DNA from 2 places in the Kitasatospora sp. NPDC057512 genome. Region 2 is predicted to be linked to the other one. Evidence: predicted binding sites of a transcription regulator. Region 2 holds the regulator's gene; the other holds the start of a gene.
What was found. Region 2 encodes HrcA, which represses chaperone genes, less so after heat shock. Its sites were predicted from a motif close to TTNGCACTCNGNNNNNCNGAGTGCNAA; they were not measured.

Region 1 (10,856 bases), on a different contig from region 2:
GGGCGTCGCGATCGAGCGGCTGACCGTCGGCCGGGCGATGCGCCGCCGGGCCCGGGCCGAGCTGGACGCGAACGCCCCGTACGGCTCGCTGCGCGGCCGCCCGAGGACGGTGGCCGCGCCGGACGGCACCGAGCTGTACGTCGAGCTGGACGGCACCGGCTGGAGCGGGCCGGACGGCGGGACCGGTGCCGAGCCGCTGACGGTGGTGTTCTGCCACGGCTACTGCCTCAACCAGGACAGCTGGCACTTCCAGCGGGCCGCGCTGCGCGAGGGCCTGCGGCTGGTCTTCTGGGACCAGCGCAGCCACGGCCGCTCCGAGCGCTCCCGCTCGTACCTGGCGGGCGAGCCGGCCGGCATCGACCAGCTGGGCGGCGACCTCAAGGCGGTGATCGACGCCGTCGCGCCGACCGGGCCGCTGGTGGTGGTGGGCCACTCGATGGGCGGCATGACGGTGATGGCGCTGGCCGACCAGCACCCGGAGCTGTTCCGCGAGCGCGTCGCCGGGGTGGCGCTGATCGGCACCCTCGCCGGGGACTGGAACGAGGTCAGCCTCGGCCTGCCGAGGGCCGGCGCGAAGCTGTTCAAGAAGGTCGCGCCCGGGGTGGTGAAGCTGCTGGGCCGCCAGGTCGACCTGGTCGAGGCGACCAGGCGGCTGGGCTCGGACGTGGCCGCCGTGTTCTACCGGAGGTTCTCCTTCGGCGGCCGGGACGTCGACCCCGGCGTGGTGCGCTTCGCCGAGCAGTTGCTGGACGCCACCCCGATCGACGTGGTCGCCGAGTTCTACCCGGTGTTCGGCGCGCACGAGAAGTACGAGGCGCTGGACGCCCTGCGCGGCCTGCCCGCACTGGTGCTGGCCGGGACGAAGGACCTGCTGACGCCCTCGACGCACAGCGAGGCGATGGCCGAGCGGCTGCCCGGCGCGGAGCTGGTGCTGGCCGAGGGCGCCGGGCACCTGGTGATGCTGGAGTGCCCGGAGCTGGTCGACCACGAGCTGGCCCGGCTGCTGCGCCGGGCCGCCGGCTTCGCCGGGGCCGCGCCGCTGCCCGCGGCCGTCCTCGACCTGGCCGGGGAGCGGGCCGCGGAAACCGTCGTCGACCCCGCCTGAGGCCCGAGCGCCCGTACGCCCGGGCGCCCGCCCGAAGGCCCCGCCCGCCGCGCGGGTGCCCGCCGATGTGGCACGGTAGCGGTGGCGGCCGGTGGTCGGCGCGCCGTACGGACCGAAGGGCAAGACACGCGCATGGGCTCGCACGCCACTCTCACCGTCCCCACCCCGGAGCGGATGGGCCGGCTCGGCCGGGAGCTGGCCGCGCTGCTGCGGCCGGGTGACCTGGTGCTGCTCTCCGGCGAGCTGGGGGCGGGGAAGACCACGCTGACCCGGGGCCTGGGGGAGGGGCTGCAGGTCCGCGGGGCGGTGACCTCGCCGACCTTCGTGATCGCCCGGGTGCACCCCTCGCTGGTCGGCGGCCCGGCGCTGGTGCACGTGGACGCGTACCGGCTGGGCGGGGACCTGGACGAGATGGAGGACCTCGACCTGGACGTCTCGCTGCCCGAGTCGGTGGTCGTGGTCGAGTGGGGCGAGGGCAAGGTCGAGCGGCTGTCCGAGGACCGGCTGGAGGTCCGGATCGAGCGCGCCATCGGCGGTACCGGGGGTGGGGACGACCAGGACCCGCGTCGGGTGGTGCTGACCGGCATCGGCCCGCGCTGGGCGGACGCGGCGCTGGCGGAACTCGGGTAGCCGGGAGGGGTCCGACGACCCGCGGACGACCCGCCGACGGGGCTCCGACGACGTGCCGACATCTTGCCGACAGAGTGTCGGCAAGATGTTGCGGCCGGGGTGCCGGGCGTGGTGGGATGGGTGCTGCGGTTAGGTCTGCCTAACTAGGGAGGCGCCATGTCGAGCACCACCCCCGCCCCGCAGCGCGCGGTCACCGCCGCCGGGGCCGGAGAGTCCGCCCGCCGCGCTCCGGGAGAGCCGATGCGGGCGCTGCTGGCCGCCTGCGCGGCCGCCGAGGCGGTGTCCACACCGCCCGAACCGCGGCCCGGGCACGACGAACGGCCCGAGGCGCGGACGCCCCGGGCCGCCTGAGGCCGCTCCTCCCGAAGCCCGAAGCCCGAACCGGAACCGGACCCGAACCCGGGCCGCCCGGTCCCTTCCGGGCTCAGGCGATCACGACCACCTTGGTGTCCTTCGGCGCGAAGTCCCAGAGCAGCTGCCCCTCGGCGCGGCCGCTGCGGATGCCGCCGGTCTTGGCGCTCGGGTCGGTGGTCGGCGTCGCGCCGTCCACCGCCGCGCTGAAGCCGAACACCACGCCGTTCTGCTGCGCGAAGCGCACCACGTGCTCGATCTGCTTGCCGTCCGTCCCGGTGGTGGTCGGGGTGCGGCTGTACACCGCGTAGCTGCCCGGGGCCGGCTCGACCGAGCCCGGGGTGACCGGGAAGGCGGCCGCGACCTGCGGGCTCTTCTTCGGGTCGACCAGCCAGACGTAGTGGCTGCCGACCGAGTACACCACCCGGGTGCCGGTGCCCGAGGTGGCCGGCAGCGGGGGGACGGTCGGGGTGGCCGCGGCGGTGGGCGCCGCGGCGGTGGCCGTGCCGGTCGCCGTGGTGGTGGCGGTGGGCTTGGGGCCGCCGGCCCGGTCCTGGGCGCCGTTGGCCTGGAAGGCCAGCAGGCTCACCACCGCCAGGGCCCCCAGGGTCAACCCCGTGACCACCACTCCAGGACCCATCTTCGCCACGTTGCCGCTCCCGCCGCCGTCCCTTTACGTACGGCCCCATCGTGCCAGGTTCATCCGCGCGGGTCGCAGTGCCTCGGATCTGTGTTCCCGCCTGGTACACCCTGCCGATCGGCCGGTCGGCCCAACGTCGGTCTAACCTTGACCCCGTGCTGCTGCTCGCGTTCGACACCGCTACCCCCGCCGTCACCGCCGCCGTCCACGACGGCACGGCCGTCCTCGCCGAGACCCACCAGGTCGACGCCAGGCGCCACGGCGAACTGCTGCTGCCCGCGATCGACCAGGTGCTGCGGGCCGCCGGGGTGGACAAGCACCGGCTGACCGGCATCGCGGTCGGCGTCGGCCCCGGCCCGTACACCGGCCTGCGGGTCGGCCTGGTGACCGCCGCCGCGCTCGGCCACGCGCTCGGGCTGCCGGTGCACGGCGTCTGCACGCTGGACGCGATCGCCTTCCAGGCCCGCGCCGAGGGCCTGGCCGGGCAGCCGTTCACGGCCGCCACCGACGCGCGCCGCAAGGAGGTCTACTGGGCCTCGTACGACGCCGAGGGCCGCCGCACCGAGGGCCCCGCCGTGGACCGCCCGGCCGAGCTGACCCCGCAGCGGCGCTCCGTCGGCGCCGGCGCGCTGCTCTACCCCGACGCCTTCCCGGGCGCGCACGGCCCCGAGCACGTCTCGGCCGGCGCCCTGGCGGGCTTCGCCGCCGCCGAGCTGGCCGCCGGGCGCGAGCTGCTGCCCAACCACCCGCTGTACCTGCGCCGCCCGGACGCCCAGGTCCCCGCGGCCTACAAGGCGGTGCTCCCGGCGTGAACCACGGCACCACCCTGCGCCCGATGCGCTGGTGGGACATCGCGCCGGTGCTGGAGCTGGAGCTGCGGCTCTTCCCCGAGGACGCCTGGTCCGCCGGGATGTTCTGGTCCGAGCTGGCCGAGTCCCACCCCGGCGGCACCCGCCACTACACCGTCGCGGCCGCCCCGGACGGCAGGATCGTCGGCTACGCCGGGCTGATGGCGATCGCCGGCGAGGGCGACGTCCAGACCATCGCCGTCGACGAGCGCCACCAGGGCGCCGGCCTCGGCACGGCGCTGCTCACCGACCTGATCCGGGAGGCCGCCCGGCGCGAGTGCGCCGAGCTGCTGCTGGAGGTGCGGGTGGACAACCCGCGAGCCCAGCGGCTGTACGAGCGCCACGGCTTCGAACCGGTGGGCATCCGGCGCGGCTACTACCAGCCCGCCAACGTCGACGCGCTGGTGATGCGCCTCGACCACCCGAGCACTGACAGCACTGACCCGAAGGACATTGAGGACACCCGCCATGGCTGACGAACCGCTCGTCCTCGGCATCGAGACCTCCTGCGACGAGACCGGCGTCGGCATCGTGCGCGGCACCACGCTGCTGGCCGACGCGGTCGCCTCCAGCGTCAACGACCACGCCCGCTTCGGCGGCGTCGTCCCGGAGATCGCCAGCCGCGCGCACCTGGAGGCGATGGTCCCGACCATCCAGCGCGCCCTGGACACCGCCGGGATCAAGGCGAGCGACCTGGACGGCATCGCCGTCACCGCCGGCCCCGGCCTGGCCGGCGCGCTGCTGGTCGGCGTCAGCGCCGCGAAGGCGTACGCCTGGGCGCTGGACAAGCCGCTGTACGGGGTCAACCACCTCGCCTCGCACATCTGCGTCGACCAGCTGGAGCACGGCCGGCTGCCCTCGCCGACGATGGCCCTGCTGGTCTCCGGCGGGCACTCCTCGCTGCTGCTCAGCGAGGACATCACCAGCGACGTCCGCCCGCTCGGCGCGACCATCGACGACGCGGCCGGCGAGGCCTTCGACAAGGTCGCCCGGGTGCTCGGCCTCGGCTTCCCCGGCGGCCCGATCGTCGACCGCACGGCCCGCGAGGGCGACCCGAAGGCGATCGCCTTCCCGCGCGGGCTGAGCGGCCGCAACGACCCGGCGTACGACTTCTCCTTCTCCGGCCTGAAGACCGCCGTCGCCCGCTGGGTGGAGGCCAAGCGCCGGGCCGGCGAGGAGGTGCCGGTCGCCGACGTGGCGGCGTCCTTCCAGGAGGCGGTCACCGACGTGCTCACCCGCAAGGCCGTCAAGGCGTGCAAGGACAACGGCGTCGACCACCTGATGATCGGCGGCGGCGTGGCGGCCAACTCGCGGCTGCGCGAGATGGCCCAGCAGCGCTGCGACCGGGCCGGCATCCGGCTGCGGGTGCCCCGGCCGGGCCTGTGCACCGACAACGGCGCGATGGTCGCGGCGCTGGGCGCCGAGATGGTGTGGCGCGACCGCACGCCGTCCGCCCTCGACCTGTCGGCGGACTCCTCGCTGCCGGTGACCGAGACCCACGTGCCCCACACGGACTTCCACGGCCAGGCCTACGACGCCCTCGGCGGTGGCGCGGCATGACCGTCGCCGCGATGTGGGAGGCCCGGGCGGCGTCCGGCCGGGGGGACGAACTCGCCGCCTGGGTACGGGAGTCGGTGCTGCCCGCGGTCCGCGGCTCGGCCGGTCTCGAGCGCCTCGAACTGCTCTCCGCCCCGGGCGAGCGGGTGCTGCTGATCACCTGGTGGAACGGCGAGCCGGTGCCCGTCGCCGACCCGCCGGCCGGGCTGCTCGGCCGTCCGGTGCACCGCTGGTCCTTCACCAGCGAGCACGTCGAGTAACCCCTGGCCGGGAACCGCCGCGGCGGTCGGTACCGTGCATAGCTGAGAGAAGGCTGGACGGGAACCGGGAGCGCGCAGCGGTGATCAGGCGGAGCAGGACCAGGACGTACGGGGTGGGGGCGCTGGCCCTGCTGGCCTTCGCCACCGCGTGCGGGGACAACGGGGGCGGTGGCGCCGCCGCCCCGGCCGCCACGACGGCGGCGACCACGCCCCGGCCCACCGGCGCGGCGCCGACCGGCGCGTCCGCGCCCCCTTCGGCGGGCGCCCCGGCGGGCGCGGACGCGGCGGCCTGGGCCAAGTGGAACCTCACCCCGCTCGCCCCCGCCCCGGCGCCGCCCGCCGACAAGCCGATCAAGCTCGAACGGACCGGCCCCGTACCGGTGTTCAGCGATGTGAAGACCACCGACAAGGTCGTCTTCATCACCATCGACGACGGCGCCGAGAAGGACCCGAAGTTCGTCGAGATGCTCACCGACCTCAAGGTGCCGATCTCGATGTTCCTGACGAAGGACATCGTCAAGAACGACTACGGCTACTTCAAGCCGCTCCAGGCGCTGGGCAACCACGTCCAGAACCACACCGTGGACCACCCGGTGATGAGCAAGCTGTCGGCGGACAAGCAGAAGTCCGAGATCTGCGACGACCAGGCCGCGCTCACCCAGCAGTACGGCACCGCTCCGCTGCTGTTCCGCCCGCCGTTCGGCGACGGCGCCAACACCCCGATGCTCAACACCTCGGTGCAGCAGTGCGGCCCGCGCGCGATCGTGCTCTGGCGCGAGTCGATGCAGATCCACGACATGCAGTACCAGGCCGCGGACAAGAAGCTGAAGCCCGGCGACATCGTCCTGGCGCACTTCCGCGGCCCCAAGGAGCTCAAGGGCGCCACGATGACCCAGATGTTCGGCGACCTGCTGGCCCGGATCCAGGAGCAGGGCTTCTCGGTGGCCCGGCTGGAGGACTACATCCAGGCGCCCGCCTCGTAGCCCGGTCCCGGAGCCGTGGGCCGGGCCGCCGCGCCGGGGGTCAGACCGGCTGGCCCAGCATCATCAGCGGCCCGTGGTCGGTGCGGCTGAGGATCACCGTGACGGTGTTCGGCCCGGAGGGCTTGAGCTGGCGGCGCAGCTCCTCCGGGGTGATCGCCATCCCGCGCTTCTTGATCACCACCGTGCCGACCGCCCGCTCGCGCAGCAGCGCCTTCAGCTTCTTGATGTTGAACGGCAGCACGTCGGTGAGCTCGAAGGCGTGCGCGTACGGGGTGGCGACCAGCTCGTCCGAGGTCAGGTAGGCGATCTTCGGGTCGATCAGCCGGCCGCCCACCTGCCCGGCCACCTCGGCCACCAGGTGGGCCCGGATCACCGCGCCGTCCGGCTCGTACAGGTAGCGCCCGACCGGGCCGGCCGGCGGGTCGGGCAGGTCGCCGCCGGTCAGGCTGGCGCCGTGCGGCAGCAGGGTGGCGCGGTGCGGGCTCGCGGCCCTGGTGCCGAACCAGAGCACCGCCTCCTTGACGTCGCCGTGGTCGGAGACCCACTCGGCCTCTGCGTCCTCCGGCACGGCCTCGTGCGGGATGCCCGGCGCGACCTTCAGCGCGCCGATCGGGGTCCGGCGGCCGGCCTCGATCGCCCAGGAGAGCGGCGGGGCGTACGCCTCCGGGTCGAACACCCGGCCGCGCGCGGTGCGCCGGGCCGGGTCGGTGAACACCGCGTCGTAGCCGGTGACGTCCACCTCGGCGACGTCCGCGCAGCGCACCTCGACCAGGTCGGCCAGGCCCAGCGCGGCCGCGTTGGCCGCGGTGGCGGCGCAGGCCGCCGGGTCCTTGTCGACGGCCAGCACCTCGATGCCGGCCCGGGCCAGCGCCAGCACGTCCCCGCCGATGCCGCAGCACAGGTCCGCCAGCCGCCGTACGCCCAGGTCGGCGAACCGCCGGGCCCGCCACTCGGCCACGCTGCGCCGGGTGGACTGCTCGACCCCGTTGGGCGTGAAGTACATCAGGTCGGCGTCCGCCCCGAACTTCGCCCGCGCCCGCTGCCGCAGCCGCGCCTGCCCGAACGCGGCCGACACCAGCTCCGCCGGGTGCTCCCGCCGCAGGCGGGTCGCCAGCGCGAGCTCCTCCTCGGGGGTGAACTCGCGCAGCTCGGCGAGCAGGGCCTGGCCCTCGGGGGTCAGCAGCGGCTGGAGGTTCTCGGTGTCCACGGGGCCATTCTCGCCGGTCGGCCGGTCGGCCGGTCGGCCGGTCGGCCGGTCGGCCGGAGCGGCGGCGCCGCCGTTCACCGGCCGATGACGGGGACGCCGGAGGTCAGCCAGAACACCAGCGGCATCAGCGGCGCGGCCGCCAGCGCGGCGTACGGCGTGATCCGGTACCCGAGCCGCCGGGTGCCGAGGCCGGTCAGCGCCAGCAGCACGAGCAGCACCACGACGCCGAAGACGTCCAGGGCCACCACCCCGGGGCCGTACAGGGCGAGCAGCTTCAGCGCGTTGAGCACGAACGACCCGACGAACGCCGCCGCGACGGCCCCGGCGAGCACCAGCGCGGCGAGCACCAGGTCCGGCGCCCAGTGGATCGGCGGCCGCCCGGGCGCGCCGTGGGGCCGGCTCACCGGAGCCACCCCGCGCCGGCGAGGACGGTCAGCAGGGCGGGGCTGACCGCGGCGGCGACCGGGGTGATCCGGTAGCCCCGCCGGTGGGTGTACCGGGCCACCGCCAGGACCGGGACGAGCAGCAGCGCGGTCGCGACGCCCCGGGCCGCCCAGCCGCCGATCGCGGGGTGGGCCTCCAGCGCGAGCGCGGCCAGGAAGGCCGCGATCCAGCCGAACGCCAGCAGCGAGGCGGCCCCCAGGACCGTCAGCGACGCGAGCAGCAGGTCCGTCGGACGGCCGACCGGGCGCAGCGGGTCGGCGAGCGGCAGCCGGTTCACCGCCACAGGACGCCCGAGGAGAGCACCGCCGGCAGCGCGAACGGGGCGAGCCCGGCGGCGACCGGGAGGAACCGGTAGCCGGACCGCCGGCTGCGGAAGGCCACCACGAGGCCCGCCGCCAGGGCGACCACCGGGGCGGCCAGCATCCCGATGCCCAGGAAGGCCCACCCGCGCCCGTCCCCGTCGTAGCCGGGGATGTTGCCGAGGCAGGCGACGAGGAAGAAGGCGACGAACGGCAGCACGGCCCCCAGCAGGGGCAGCGACAGCAGGGCGAGGGCGGCGTCCTTGGGCCGGGACGGGCCGATGCGCACCGGGATCGAGGTCATGGCAGGAGTCTGGCGGGGCCGGGCCCGGTCGTACATGAGTACGGCTACTCATCTGCGACCGGGGACTTCCGGGACTCGCCGTTGGCACTCTGGTTGACTGAGTGCTAACACGGCCCTATGGTCGTCCTTGGCACTCACCACTAGGGGAGTGCTAACGCGACGACGTGTGTCTGACCCCCGCGACGGCAGGCCCACAGGATCGCCCCTACCCGTTAGAAAACCCCGTAATCTCCGAAGGGGAGCTCGGACGTGACCACCAGCAGCAAGGTTGCCATCAAGCCGCTCGAGGACCGCATCGTGGTCCAGCCGCTCGACGCCGAGACCACCACGGCCTCCGGCCTGGTTATCCCGGACACCGCCAAGGAGAAGCCCCAGGAGGGCGTCGTCCTGGCCGTCGGCCCGGGCCGCTTCGAGGACGGCCAGCGTCTGCCGCTCGACGTCGCCGTGGGTGACATCGTCCTGTACTCGAAGTACGGCGGCACCGAGGTGAAGTACCAGGGCGAGGAGTACCTGGTGCTCTCCGCTCGCGACGTCCTCGCGATCATCGAGAAGTAAGACGTACCGACCCGCCCCGGATCCGTGTCCCAGTGACAGGGGCCCGGGGCGTGGTTGTTGGTTCACGTAGTTCGGCGGCCGGTGGGCCGGCCGCAGCCCCGAGGGAATAGGGAACATGGCGAAGATCCTGCAGTTCGACGAGGACGCCCGCCGCTCGCTGGAGCGCGGTGTCAACAAGCTGGCCGACACCGTCAAGGTGACCATCGGCCCCAAGGGCCGCAACGTCGTCATCGACAAGAAGTTCGGCGCCCCGACCATCACCAACGACGGTGTCACCATCGCCCGCGAGGTCGAGCTGGACGACCCGTACGAGAACCTTGGCGCGCAGCTCGTCAAGGAGGTCGCCACCAAGACCAACGACGTCGCGGGTGACGGCACCACCACCGCCACCGTGCTGGCCCAGGCCCTGGTCAACGAGGGTCTGCGCAACGTCGCCGCCGGTGCCGGCCCGGCCGCCCTGAAGAAGGGCATCGACAAGGCCGTCGCCGCGGTCTCCGAGCACCTGCTGTCCGTCGCCCGCGAGATCGAGGGCAAGGACGACGTCGCCGCCGTCGCGTCCCTCTCCGCGCAGGACACCCAGGTCGGCGAGCTGATCGCCGAGGCGATCGACAAGGTCGGCAAGGACGGTGTCATCACCGTCGAGGAGTCGAACACCTTCGGCGTGGAGCTGGACTTCACCGAGGGCATGCAGTTCGACAAGGGCTACCTGTCGCCGTACTTCGTCACCGACGCCGAGCGCCAGGAAGCGGTCCTCGAGGACCCGTACATCCTGATCAACCAGGGCAAGATCTCCTCCATCCAGGAGCTGCTGCCGCTGCTGGAGAAGATCCTCCAGGGCGGTGCCTCCAAGCCGCTGCTGATCATCGCCGAGGACGTCGACGGCGAGGCGCTGTCGACCCTGGTCGTGAACAAGATCCGTGGCACCTTCAACGCCGTCGCCGTCAAGGCCCCGGGCTTCGGCGACCGCCGCAAGGCGATCCTCGGCGACCTGGCCGTCCTGACCGGTGGCCAGGTCATCTCCGAGGAGGTCGGCCTCAAGCTCGACCAGGTCGGCCTGGACGTGCTGGGCACCGCCCGCCGCGTGACCATCACCAAGGACGAGACCACGGTCGTCGACGGTGCCGGTGACGCCGAGGCCGTCGCCGGCCGCGTCGCCCAGATCAAGGGCGAGATCGCCGCGACCGACTCCGACTGGGACCGCGAGAAGCTGCAGGAGCGCCTGGCCAAGCTGGCCGGCGGCGTCTGCGTCATCAAGGTCGGCGCCGCCACCGAGGTGGAGCTGAAGGAGCGCAAGCACCGCCTGGAGGACGCCATCTCGGCGACCCGCGCCGCGGTCGAGGAGGGCATCGTCGCCGGCGGTGGCGCCTCCCTGGTCCACGCCGCCAAGGTGCTGGACGAGGGCCTGGGCCTGTCGGGTGACGAGGCCACCGGTGTCGCCGTGGTCCGCAAGGCGCTGCACGAGCCGCTGCGCTGGATCGCCCAGAACGCCGGCCTGGAGGGCTACGTCATCACCTCCAAGGTCTCCGAGCTGGAGATCGGCCAGGGCTACAACGCCGCCACCGGCGAGTACGGCGACCTGGTGAAGGCCGGCGTCATCGACCCGGTCAAGGTCACCCGCTCCGCCCTGGAGAACGCCGCCTCGATCGCCTCCCTGCTTCTCACCACCGAGACCC
Region 2 (10,856 bases):
GCGGTGCGGCCCGGGGTGCGGGCGGGGGCCGGGCCGGCCGGGCGGACCAGGGTGACGACCCTGCCCTCCAGCAGGAAGCCGCGCGGCACCAGCGGGAACACCCGGTGCTTGCCGAACCGGTCCTCCAGGGTGACGGTGAACCCCTCGGCGGTCTTCTCGCAGCGCACCACCGCCCCGCAGTAGCCGGTCGCCGCCTCCTCGACCACCAGGTCCCGCTCGGCGGGCACCTCCGGGGCGGGGGCCTGCTTCTTCCACGGCGGGGTCAGGTCGGGTCCGTACTGGCGGCTGCGCATACGGGTGATCATAGGGAGGGCGGACGGCGCGTCAGAGGCCCGGCGCGCCCCAGACCGGGAACCAGCGGCTCAGGTCCTTCTCCAGCCGCAGGTCGTTCCCCAGCATCGCGTTGACCTGCAGTTCCAGCGGGCTGTCGCGCCGCTCCCCGCCGCCGGGCACCGGGGCGAAGGGGTAGAACGTCCCCCGCTTGTAGAGGTAGACGAGGGCCAGCGACCGCCCGTCCGGATCGCGGAAGCCGACCAGCGAGCAGAGCAGCTGCGGCCCGAAGCCGTTCGCCTCCAGTTCGCTGTTGACCGCGTGCAGGTCGTTGACCAGCTCGGGCAGCTCCTCGGGCCGGTGCCGGGCGAGCAGCCAGGAGTAGCCGTAGCCGTCCTTGGAGGCCTCCACGGGGACGCCGCCGCGCCCGGTGTCGGCGTCCAGCAGCGCCCGGACCTGCTGCTGGACCTGGACGAAGGCCGCGCCCTCGACGGCCGCGAAGCAGACCGAGCCGAGCCCGGTGGGGGTGAACCCGGCCCCGGCCTCCAGGGTGAGCGCGGCGGACGGCACGCCGAACAGCTGGTCGAGGTCGGGCTTGACGGGCTTGGTGCGGCCGAACAGGGCGTCCAGGATTCCCACGGCGGTCCTCTCGGGTCGAATACTGGGGCTCAGCGGCTCAGCGGCTCAGCGGCTCAGCGGCCGAGCTGCTCGGAGATCTTCGCCAGCTGCTCCAGCCGCTTCTCCAGGCTCGGGTGGGTGGAGAACAGCTGCGAGGCGGCCTCCCGGGCGCTCAGCGCGGGGGCGAAGTAGAAGGCGTTGTACGGCTGGGCCTGGCGCAGGTCCTTGCTGGGGATGGCCGCGATCTGCCCGGTCACCTTGGTGAGCGCCGAGGCGAGGGCGCTGGGGTGTCCGGTGAGCTGGGCGGCGGCCCGGTCGGCGGCGAGTTCGCGGTAGCGGGACAGCAGCCGGGTGAGCAGGAAGCTGATCGCGTAGACGACGATCGACACCAGCGGGATGATCAGCGCCAGGATCGCCGCGTTCTGGTCGTTGTTGTTGCGCCCGCCGCCCATGAACCCGCCGTACATCGCGATCCGGGTCATCGCCCCGGCGAGGACGCCGAGGAAGCCGGCGATCGTCATCACCGCGACGTCCCGGTGGGCGACGTGCGACAGCTCGTGGGCGAGGACGCCCTCCAGTTCCTCGGGCTCCAGCCGGCGCAGCAGCCCGGTGGTCACGCAGACCACCGCGTTCTGCGGGTTGCGGCCGGTGGCGAAGGCGTTCGGCATGTCGTTGTCGGCGACCGCCACGCGGGGCTTGGGCATGTCGGCCAGGGCGCAGAGCCGGTCGATGGTGCCGTGCAGCTGGGGGAACTGCTCCGGGGACACCTGGTGGGCGCCCATCGCCCGTTCGGTGATCTTGTCGCTGAACCAGAACTGGGCCACGAACAGCCCGCCGGAGATCAGGACGATCAGTGGCCAGGCGCCGCGCAGCAGCGCGATCAGCAGGCCGGTGAAACCGACGTACAGCAGCCCGATCACGAACATCGTCGCGACCATGCGGCCGGTCAGGCCGCGGTCCGGCGCGAAACGGGTGTGCTGGCCCGAGCTCGACATCGCTTGCTCCTCCATTCGCCGTCGCTTTCGATGCTGCCACCCGGACGGCCTCCCGGCACCACCCCGGCGCCGGGAGGATCGAACCGCCGGGGCCCCGCGGGCCGTGAGCGGAACTGCGGGGAGGATCACCCCGGTCCGGCCGTTCCTGCCGTAGGGCCCGGGCCTTACACTGGCAGGTACGGTTTTGGCACTCGCGTGTTCAGAGTGCCAGGGCGAGGGCCTCCGGAGCGGCCCGCAGCAGCAAGGGACACAGTCGGACAACGTGCGAAGACGGAGGTGCGCGCCCCATGGCCGGTGAGGTCCGCCAGCTGGACGAACGCAAGCTCGCCGTGCTCCGCGCGATCGTGCAGGACTACGTGGGCACCGAGGAGCCGGTCGGCTCCAAGGCCCTGGTGGAACGGCACAACCTCGGGGTCTCGCCGGCGACCGTCCGCAACGACATGGCGGCGCTGGAGGAGGAGGGCTACATCCACCAGCCGCACACCAGCGCCGGCCGCATCCCGACTGACAAGGGGTACCGCCTCTTCGTCGACAAGCTCGCCGAGATCAAGCCGATGAGCGCCCCCGAGCGCCGGGCCATCCGGCACTTCCTGGACGGCGCGGTCGACCTGGACGACGTGGTCGCGCGCACCGTGCGGCTGCTCGCCCAGCTGACCCGGCAGGTCGCGGTGGTGCAGTACCCCTCGCTGACGCGCTCCACCGTCCGGCACATCGAGCTGGTGGCGCTGGCCCCGGCCAAGGTGATGCTGGTGCTGATCACCAACACCGGCCGGGTCGAGCAGCGGATGGTCGACTGCCCGGGCCCGGTCGGCGAGACGGTGCTGGCGGACCTGCGGGCCCGGATCAACGCGAGGGCCGCCGGCCGGCGCCTCCCGGAGGTCCCGGGGCTGCTGGAGGAGCTGCCGGCGCAGTTCGAGCCGGCCGAGCGGCCGACCGTCAGCACGGTCCTGGCGACCCTGTTCGAGACGCTCGCCGAGCAGAACGAGGAGCGGATCATGCTGGCCGGCACGGCCAACCTGACCCGCTTCGGGCACGACTTCCCGCTCAGCATCCAGCCGGTGCTGGAGGCCCTGGAGGAGCAGGTCGTCCTGCTCCGCCTCCTGGGTGAGACCGCGGACGCCGCGATGACGGTCCGGATCGGGCGGGAGAACACCTACGAGGGGCTGACGTCCACCTCCATCGTCTCGGTCGGCTACGGTTCGGGCGACGAGAGCGTGGCCAAACTGGGTGTGATCGGTCCGACCCGGATGGACTACCCGGGCACAATGGGGGCGGTGCGAGCGGTGGCGCGGTACGTGGGCCAGATCCTGGCCGAGTCCTAGCAGAGGCCGCCGTCGGAAATCCGGCGGCGGTGACCAGTCGCAGCACTACTACAGGCGGAACAAGCGGAGCATTTGGTGGCCACGGACTACTACGCGGTACTCGGCGTCCGACGGGATGCGGGGCAGGACGAGATCAAGAAGGCGTTCCGGCGCCTGGCGCGCGAACTGCACCCGGACGTCAACCCGGACCCGAAGACGCAGGAGCGGTTCAAGGAGATCAACGCCGCTTACGAGGTGCTCTCCGATCCGCAGAAGCGCCAGGTCTACGACCTCGGCGGGGACCCGCTGTCCCCGGGCGGCGGCGGCGCGGGCGGCTTCGGCGCCGGCGCGGCGGGCTTCGGCTTCTCCGACATCATGGACGCCTTCTTCGGCGCCGCGGCCGGCCAGCGCGGCCCGCGCTCGCGCACCCGCCGTGGCCAGGACGCCATGATCCGGCTGGAGATCACCCTGGAGGAGGCCGCTTTCGGCACCACCAAGGAGCTCCAGGTCGACACCGCCGTCACCTGCACCACGTGCAGCGGCGAGGGCGCGGCCCCCGGCACCTCGGCGCAGACCTGTGACATGTGCCGCGGCAAGGGCGAGGTCTCCCAGGTCACCCGGTCCTTCCTGGGCCAGGTCATGACCTCCCGCCCCTGCCCGCAGTGCCAGGGCTTCGGCACCGTCGTGCCGACCCCGTGCCCGGAGTGCGCCGGCGACGGCCGGGTGCGGGCCCGCCGCACCCTGACCGTCAAGATCCCGGCCGGTGTCGACAACGGCACCCGGATCCAGCTGGCCGGCGAGGGCGAGGTCGGCCCCGGCGGCGGCCCGGCCGGCGACCTGTACGTCGAGATCGCCGAGACCACCCACACCATCTTCCAGCGGCGCGGGGACGACCTGCACTGCACCGTCACCATCCCGATGACGGCGGCCGCGCTCGGCACCCAGGTGCCGCTGCAGACCCTGGACGGCCTGGAGGAGGTCGACATCCGGCCCGGCACCCAGTCCGGCCAGTCGATCCCGCTGCACGGCCGGGGCATCACCCACCTGCGCGGCGGCGGCCGGGGCGACCTGATAGTGCACGTCGAGGTGAAGACGCCCAGCAAGCTCGACCCCGAGCAGGAGGAGCTGCTGCGCCGCCTCGCGGTGCTGCGCGGCGAGGAGCGGCCGTCCGGCCAGTTCGCGCCGGGCCAGCAGGGCCTCTTCTCCCGGCTGAAGGACGCCTTCAACGGCCGGTAGCCGTCCGCGGAGGGGTGCCGGGGGGAAACGACCCCGGCACCCCTTTCGCGTGTCCGTCCCACTTCCGCACGAAAGAGGTTCCCCGTCATGACCGCGCCCGTCTTCGTCGTCGAGACCGAGCGGATCGCCGCCGCCGCGCCCGGGGCCGTGGTGCGCCTGGACGGCCCGGAGGGGCGGCACGCGGCCGCGGTGAAGCGGCTGGAGCCCGGCGAGGCGGTGACCCTGGCCGACGGGCTGGGGCTCGGCGTGGACGGCACCGTCGCCGAGGTGCTCGGCAAGGACGCGATCGACGTGCGCGTCGCCGCCGTGCGCCGCGAGCCGGAGCCCGCGCCGCGGATCGTCGTGGTCCAGGCGCTGCCCAAGGGCGACCGCGGCGAGCTGGCCGTGGAGACCATGACCGAGGTCGGCGTGGACGTGGTGATCCCGTGGGCCGCCTCGCGCTGCATCACCCAGTGGAAGGGCGAGCGCGGCGCCAAGGCGCTCGCCAAGTGGCGGGCCACCGCCCGGGAGGCGGGCAAGCAGTCCCGCCGGCTGCGCTTCCCCGAGGTCCGCGAGCCGATGACCACCCGGCAGCTGGCGCCCGTCCTGGCGGGGGCCGCGTTCGCCGCCGTGCTGCACGAGGAGGGCGCCGAGCCGCTGGCGCACGCCGTCCTGCCGGAGGCCGGGGACATCGTCCTGGTGGTCGGCCCGGAGGGCGGGGTCTCCCCGGAGGAGCTGGCGGCCTTCGCCGGGGCGGGCGCCGGGCCGTACCGGCTGGGCCCCTCGGTGCTGCGCACCTCGACCGCCGGGGTGGCCGCCGGCGCGCTGCTGCTCGGGCGCACCGGCCGCTGGTCGTAGCGCCCCGGCACGCCCTGGCACGCTCCCCGGCGCGCCCCCGTACACCCGGCGGCGACCGCGTCACGGCCGTCCGCGGGCGGCGCCGGGAGTCTGCGAAAAACGGCGCGGACGGTCCGTGCACCTGCCTAGGCTGGCCGGGTGACGGACTCCCTGAACGCCTCCCCGAACTCCTCGGCGGGCGCCTACCTTCGCCATCCCCACCTGCACGGCGACCTGCTCGCCTTCGTCGCCGAGGACGACCTCTGGCTCGCCCCGCTGGACGGCGGCCGGGCCTGGCGGCTGACGGCGGACCACCTGCCGGTCCACCACCCGAGGTTCTCCCCGGACGGGCGGCACCTCGCCTTCACCTCCGCCCGGGACGGCGCCCCCGAGGTGCACGTGGTGCCGGTGGACGGCGGCCCCTCGCGCCGGCTCACCCACTGGGGCAGCCACCAGACCCGGGTGCTGGGCTGGACCGCCGACGGCCGTCCGATCGCCGCCACCGGGGCCGGTGAGGCCAGTCCGCGCCGCACCTGGGCGCACGCCGTGCCGCTGGACGGCGGCGAGCCGCAGCGGCTGCCGTACGGGCCGGTCGGCGGGCTCGCCTTCGAGCCGGGTGGTGACCGGGTGCTGCTGAGCAGCGTCAACGGCCGCGATCCGGCCTGGTGGAAGCGGTACCGGGGCGGGCGGGCCGGAAAGCTGTGGCTCGGCCGGGAGGAGTTCGCCCGGGTGCACGCGGAGCTGGACGGGCAGCTGGACTCCCCGCTGTGGGTCGGGGACCGGATCGCCTTCCTGTCCGACCACGAGGGCGTCGGCGAGCTGTGGTCCAGCCGCCCGGACGGCACCGACCTGCGCCGCCACACCGCCGACCCGGACGGCTTCTACGCCCGGGGCGCCACCACCGACGGCACCCGGGTGGTCCTGCACCGGGCCGGCGACCTCTGGCTGCTGGACGACCTGGCGGGCGCCGAGCCGCGCCGGCTGGACGTCCGGCTGGCCGGCCCGCGGGCCGGGCGCCGCCCCCGCCCGGTGCCCGCCGCGCACTGGCTGGACTCCGTCGCCCCCGACCGCACCGGCCGGGGCAGCGCCGTGGTGGTGCGCGGCGGCGTGCACTGGCTGACCCACCGCGAGGGCCCGGCCCGGGTGCTGGACGAGACCCCGGGCGTGCGCGGGCGGCTGGCCCGGGTGGTGCCCGGCGAGGACGGCGCCCAGGGCGTGCTCTGGGTGTCCGACGCCGAGGGCGAGGACGCCCTGGAGTTCGCCCCCGACCTGCACGGCGCCGAGCGCCGCCGGCTGGCCGCGGGGCGGCTCGGCCGGGTCAACGCGCTGACGGTCTCCCCGGACGGCAAGCAGGCCGCGCTCGGCGTGCACGACGGCCGGGTGCTGCTGGTGACGCTGGCCGACGGCGCCGTGCACGAGCTGGACCGCAGCGCCGACGGCGAGCCCGGCGCCCCGGCCTTCAGCCCGGACTCGGCCTGGCTGGCCTGGTCGCGCCCGGTGCGCGGGATGGGCCCGCACTCGTTGCGCCAGATCGTGCTGGCCGACCTGGCGACCCGGACGGTCGGCGAGGTCACCCAGCCGCGCTTCGTGGACACCTCGCCCTCCTTCACCGCGGACGGCCGCTACCTGGCCTTCCTGTCGGTGCGCAACTTCGACCCGGTCTACGACGCGCACGTCTTCGACCTGTCCTTCCCGAACGGCTGCCGCCCCTACCTGGTCACGCTGGCCGCGGACACCCCCTCCCCGTTCGGGCCGCAGCGGGCCGGGCGCCCGCTCGGCGGGGAGGAGGACGAGCCGAAGGCCGGGAAGGCGGACGGCGAGCAGGCGGCGGCCGACGCCGCGCCGGTGACCAGGGTGGACCTGGACGGCATCGCCGACCGGATCATCCCCTTCCCGGTGGAGGGCGGCCGCTTCGAGGAGCTGGCCGCCGCCAAGGACGGCATGCTCTGGACCAGGGCCCCGCTGACGGGCGAACTCGGCGACGAGGCCGCCTCGTTGGACGACGACCGGCCCCGTCCGGTGCTGGAGCGCTTCGACCTGCGCAAGCGCCGGGTCGAGCAGCTGGTGCACGGCCTGGACGAGTTCTCGGTCAGCGCGGACGGCACCCGGGTCGCCGTGCTGGACCAGGGCGAGCTGAGGGTCGTCCCGGCGGACCACAAGGGCGGCGACGACGAGGAGGCCGCCGTCGACCTCGCCCGGCTGCGGGTGACCGTCGACCCGGCCGCCGAGTGGCGGCAGATGTACGCCGAGAACGGCCGGCTGATGCGGGACAACTTCTGGCGCCCCGACCTCTCCGGCGTCGACTGGGACGGGGTGCTGGAGCGCTACCGGCCGCTGGTCGAGCGGGTCGGCTCGCACGACGAACTGGTCGACCTGCTCTGGGAGGTGCACGGCGAACTCGGCACCTCGCACGCCTACGTGCTGCCGTACGGCCGGTACACCGAGCCCGCCCGGCGCCAGGGCCTGCTCGGCGCCGACCTCGTCCGGGACGGCGAGCACTGGCGGATCGGCCGGATCCTGCCCGGGGAGTCCTCCGACCCCAGGGCCCGCTCGCCGCTGGCCGCGCCCGGCGCGGCGATCCGCCCGGGCGACGCGGTGCTCGCCGTCAACGGCCGCCCGGTGGACCCGGTCACCGGCCCGGCCCCGCTGCTGGCCGGCACCGCCGGGCAGCCGGTCGAGCTGACCGTGGCCGGGAAGGACGGCAGCGACCGGCGCCACCCGGTGGTCGTCCCGCTCGCCGACGAGGAGGCGCTGCGCTACCACGACTGGGTGGCCGGGCGGCGGGCCGCGGTGCGCGAGCTGTCCGGCGGGCGGCTGGGCTACCTGCACATCCCCGACATGCAGACGGCCGGCTGGGCCCAGCTGCACCGCGACCTGAGCGCCGAGATGGCCCGGGAGGGCCTGGTCGTCGACGTCCGGGGGAACCGGGGCGGCCACACCTCGCAGCTGGTGATCGAGAAGCTGGCCCGCAAGGTCATCGGCTGGGACGTCATCCGGGACACCGACCACCCGGTGCCCTACCCGGCGGACGCCCCGCGCGGCCCGGTGGTCGCCCTCGCCGACGAGTTCACCGGCTCGGACGGCGACGTGGTCGGCGCCGCCATCCAGGTGCTCGGCATCGGCCCGGTGGTCGGCACCCGCACCTGGGGCGGGGTGATCGGCATCGACAGCCGCTATCGGCTGGTCGACGGCACCCTGGTCACCCAGCCCAAGTACGCGTTCTGGCTGGAGAAGTACGGCTGGGGCCTGGAGAACCACGGTGTCGACCCGGACGTCGAGGTGCCGTTCGCCCCGCACCACTGGGCGGCCGGCGAGGACCCGCAGCTGTCCGAGGGCGTCCGGCTCGCCCTGGCGGGGCTCGCCGAGGCCCCGGCCCGTACCGCGCCGCCGCTGCCCTGGGCGTAGCGCCCCCTGGGCGGGACGCCGGCCGGTCCGGCGTCCCGCCCCGCGCTGGCGGCGGCCGGGCACCTGAAGCACCAGCAGGCCGTCGCCGGGCTCGGCTAGGCTGCGCCCGTACGGCCCCACCACCCGACACACCGATCCCGAGGAGAGAGCCATGGCCGGCGAGCCGCAGCCCGACTGCCTGTTCTGCAAGATCGTGGCGGGCGAGATCCCGGCGACCGTGGTGCGCAAGACCGAGCGCACCCTCGCCTTCCGCGACATCGCCCCCAAGGCGCCCGTGCACGTGCTGGTGATCCCGCACGCGCACTACCCGAACGCGGCCGCGCTGGCCGCCGCCGAGCCGGAGATCGCCGGCGAACTGCTCGCCGAGGCGGGCGCGGTGGCCGCGGACGAGGGCATCAAGGACTACCGGCTGATCTTCAACACCGGTGCGGGCGCCGGGCAGACCGTCTTCCACGCACACGTCCACGTGCTCGGCGGCATGTCGATGACCGAGCGCATGGTCTGACCGCGGGTGTCCCAGCGCGAACTCGTCGTCCTCGGCACCGCCAGCCAGGTGCCCACCCGGCACCGCAACCACAACGGCTACCTGCTGCGCTGGGACGGCGAGGGCCTGCTGTTCGACCCCGGCGAGGGCACCCAGCGCCAGATGCTGCACGCCGGGGTCACGGCCACCCAGATCACCAGGATCGCGGTCACCCACTTCCACGGGGACCACTGCCTGGGTCTCGCCGGGGTGATCCAGCGGATCAACCTCGACCGGGTCCCGCACCCGGTCGACGTCTACTTCCCGGCCTCCGGCGAGGTCTACTTCGAGCGGCTGCGGCACTCCACCGCCTACCACGAGACGGCCGTGCTGCGGCCCCGGCCGATCGACGAGCCCGGGCCGCTGCCCGCGCCCGGCGCCCGCTTCGCGCTGGACGCCGTCCGGCTGGACCACCCGGTGGAGTCCTTCGGCTACCGGCTGTCCGAGCCGGACGGCCGCCGGCTGGTGCCGGACCGGCTGGCCGCCCTCGGCGTGCGCGGCCCGGCGGTGGGCCGGCTCCAGCACGAGGGCGCGATCGAGGTGGACGGCCGCACCGTCACCCTGGCCGAGGTCAGCGAGCCGCGGCCGGGCCAGAGGTTCGCCTTCGTGATGGACACCCGGCTGTGCGACGGCGTGTACGCGCTCGCCGAGGGCGCCGACCTGCTGGTCGTCGAGGCGACCTTCACCGACGCCGACGCCCGGCTCGCCGAGGAGCACGGCCACCTCACCGCCGGGCAGGCCGCCAAGGCCGCCGCCGAGGCCGGGGTGCGCACCCTGGTGCTGACCCACTTCTCCCAGCGCTACCCGGACCTCGGCCAGCACCTGGCCGACGCCCGCAAGCACTTCGACGGGGAGCTGGTGCTGGCCGCCGACCTCGACCGGGTGCCCGTGCCGGCCCGCCGCCCGTCGTGACCGGCCCCGGAAACCGCGGAGGCCCCGGAGACGGCGGGGGCGCGGGAAACGGCGGAGGCCGGGGAAAGTCCCGAAAAAGGGCTCGCGCCGGCCTTCGATCTGCCGGAGCATCGACGGGTGCGGCCCCGCCGCCCGCCACGGCGATCACGCTCGCGGCGTACCCTGGTGCCCCGGAGACACCCAGCGGCACCCGAGACCACGGATGGGATGAGGCAGGCCCCAGCGCCGACCTATGAGTGACACATCGCAGACCCGTACCAACGGACAGTCGCGCCCCGAAACGACCGACGACGGCCGCGTCAGCGCCCGGATCGTGATCCCCGAGAAGCACCCGATGGTCACCCTGCTCGGCACCGCGGACTCGCTGCTGCGCGTGATCGAACAGGGCTTCCCCGCCGCCGACATCCACGTCCGCGGCAACGAGGTGACCGCCACCGGGGCCCGGGCCGAGGTCGCCCTCGTGCAGCGGCTCTTCACCGAGATGATGCTGGTGCTGCGCACCGGCCAGCCGCTGACGGAGGACTCCGTGGAGCGTTCCATCGCCATGCTCCGAAGCCAGGAGCAGGACCCGGACAGCCCGGCGCCGTCCCAGGTGTTCACCGCGAACATCCTGTCCAACCGGGGCCGCACGATCCGCCCGAAGACCCTCAACCAGCAGCGCTACGTCGACGCGATCGACAAGCACACGATCGTCTTCGGCCTCGGCCCGGCGGGCACCGGCAAGACCTACCTGGCGATGGCCAAGGCCGTCCAGGCCCTCCAGGCCAAGGAGGTCAACCG

Region 1: a site for HrcA is predicted at 8,710-8,736, ahead of groES (co-chaperone GroES). Genes of this name have one in related genera too.

Annotation. Positions count from the first base shown of each region.
Region 1 is NZ_JBHVET010000174.1:1,655-12,510, forward strand. Features, by position in the region: gene ACFU6K_RS14360 (alpha/beta fold hydrolase) at 1-1,105, shown strand, start outside; gene tsaE (tRNA (adenosine(37)-N6)-threonylcarbamoyltransferase complex ATPase subunit type 1 TsaE) at 1,238-1,735, shown strand; gene ACFU6K_RS14370 (hypothetical protein) at 1,892-2,086, shown strand; gene ACFU6K_RS14375 (hypothetical protein) at 2,160-2,726, opposite strand; gene tsaB (tRNA (adenosine(37)-N6)-threonylcarbamoyltransferase complex dimerization subunit type 1 TsaB) at 2,882-3,538, shown strand; gene rimI (ribosomal protein S18-alanine N-acetyltransferase) at 3,562-4,050, shown strand; gene tsaD (tRNA (adenosine(37)-N6)-threonylcarbamoyltransferase complex transferase subunit TsaD) at 4,043-5,134, shown strand; gene ACFU6K_RS14395 (hypothetical protein) at 5,131-5,391, shown strand; gene ACFU6K_RS14400 (polysaccharide deacetylase family protein) at 5,472-6,374, shown strand; gene ACFU6K_RS14405 (SAM-dependent methyltransferase) at 6,415-7,581, opposite strand; gene ACFU6K_RS14410 (hypothetical protein) at 7,656-7,985, opposite strand; gene ACFU6K_RS14415 (hypothetical protein) at 7,982-8,302, opposite strand; gene ACFU6K_RS14420 (hypothetical protein) at 8,299-8,628, opposite strand; gene groES (co-chaperone GroES) at 8,878-9,183, shown strand; gene groL (chaperonin GroEL) at 9,299-10,856, shown strand, end outside.
Region 2 is NZ_JBHVET010000045.1:3,746-14,601, reverse strand. Features, by position in the region: gene ACFU6K_RS05765 (DUF3097 domain-containing protein) at 1-293, opposite strand, end outside; gene ACFU6K_RS05760 (hypothetical protein) at 325-909, opposite strand; gene htpX (zinc metalloprotease HtpX) at 963-1,883, opposite strand; gene hrcA (heat-inducible transcriptional repressor HrcA) at 2,171-3,205, shown strand; gene dnaJ (molecular chaperone DnaJ) at 3,281-4,420, shown strand; gene ACFU6K_RS05740 (16S rRNA (uracil(1498)-N(3))-methyltransferase) at 4,508-5,257, shown strand; gene ACFU6K_RS05735 (PDZ domain-containing protein) at 5,396-8,641, shown strand; gene ACFU6K_RS05730 (histidine triad nucleotide-binding protein) at 8,793-9,146, shown strand; gene ACFU6K_RS05725 (ribonuclease Z) at 9,153-10,076, shown strand; gene ACFU6K_RS05720 (PhoH family protein) at 10,309-10,856, shown strand, end outside.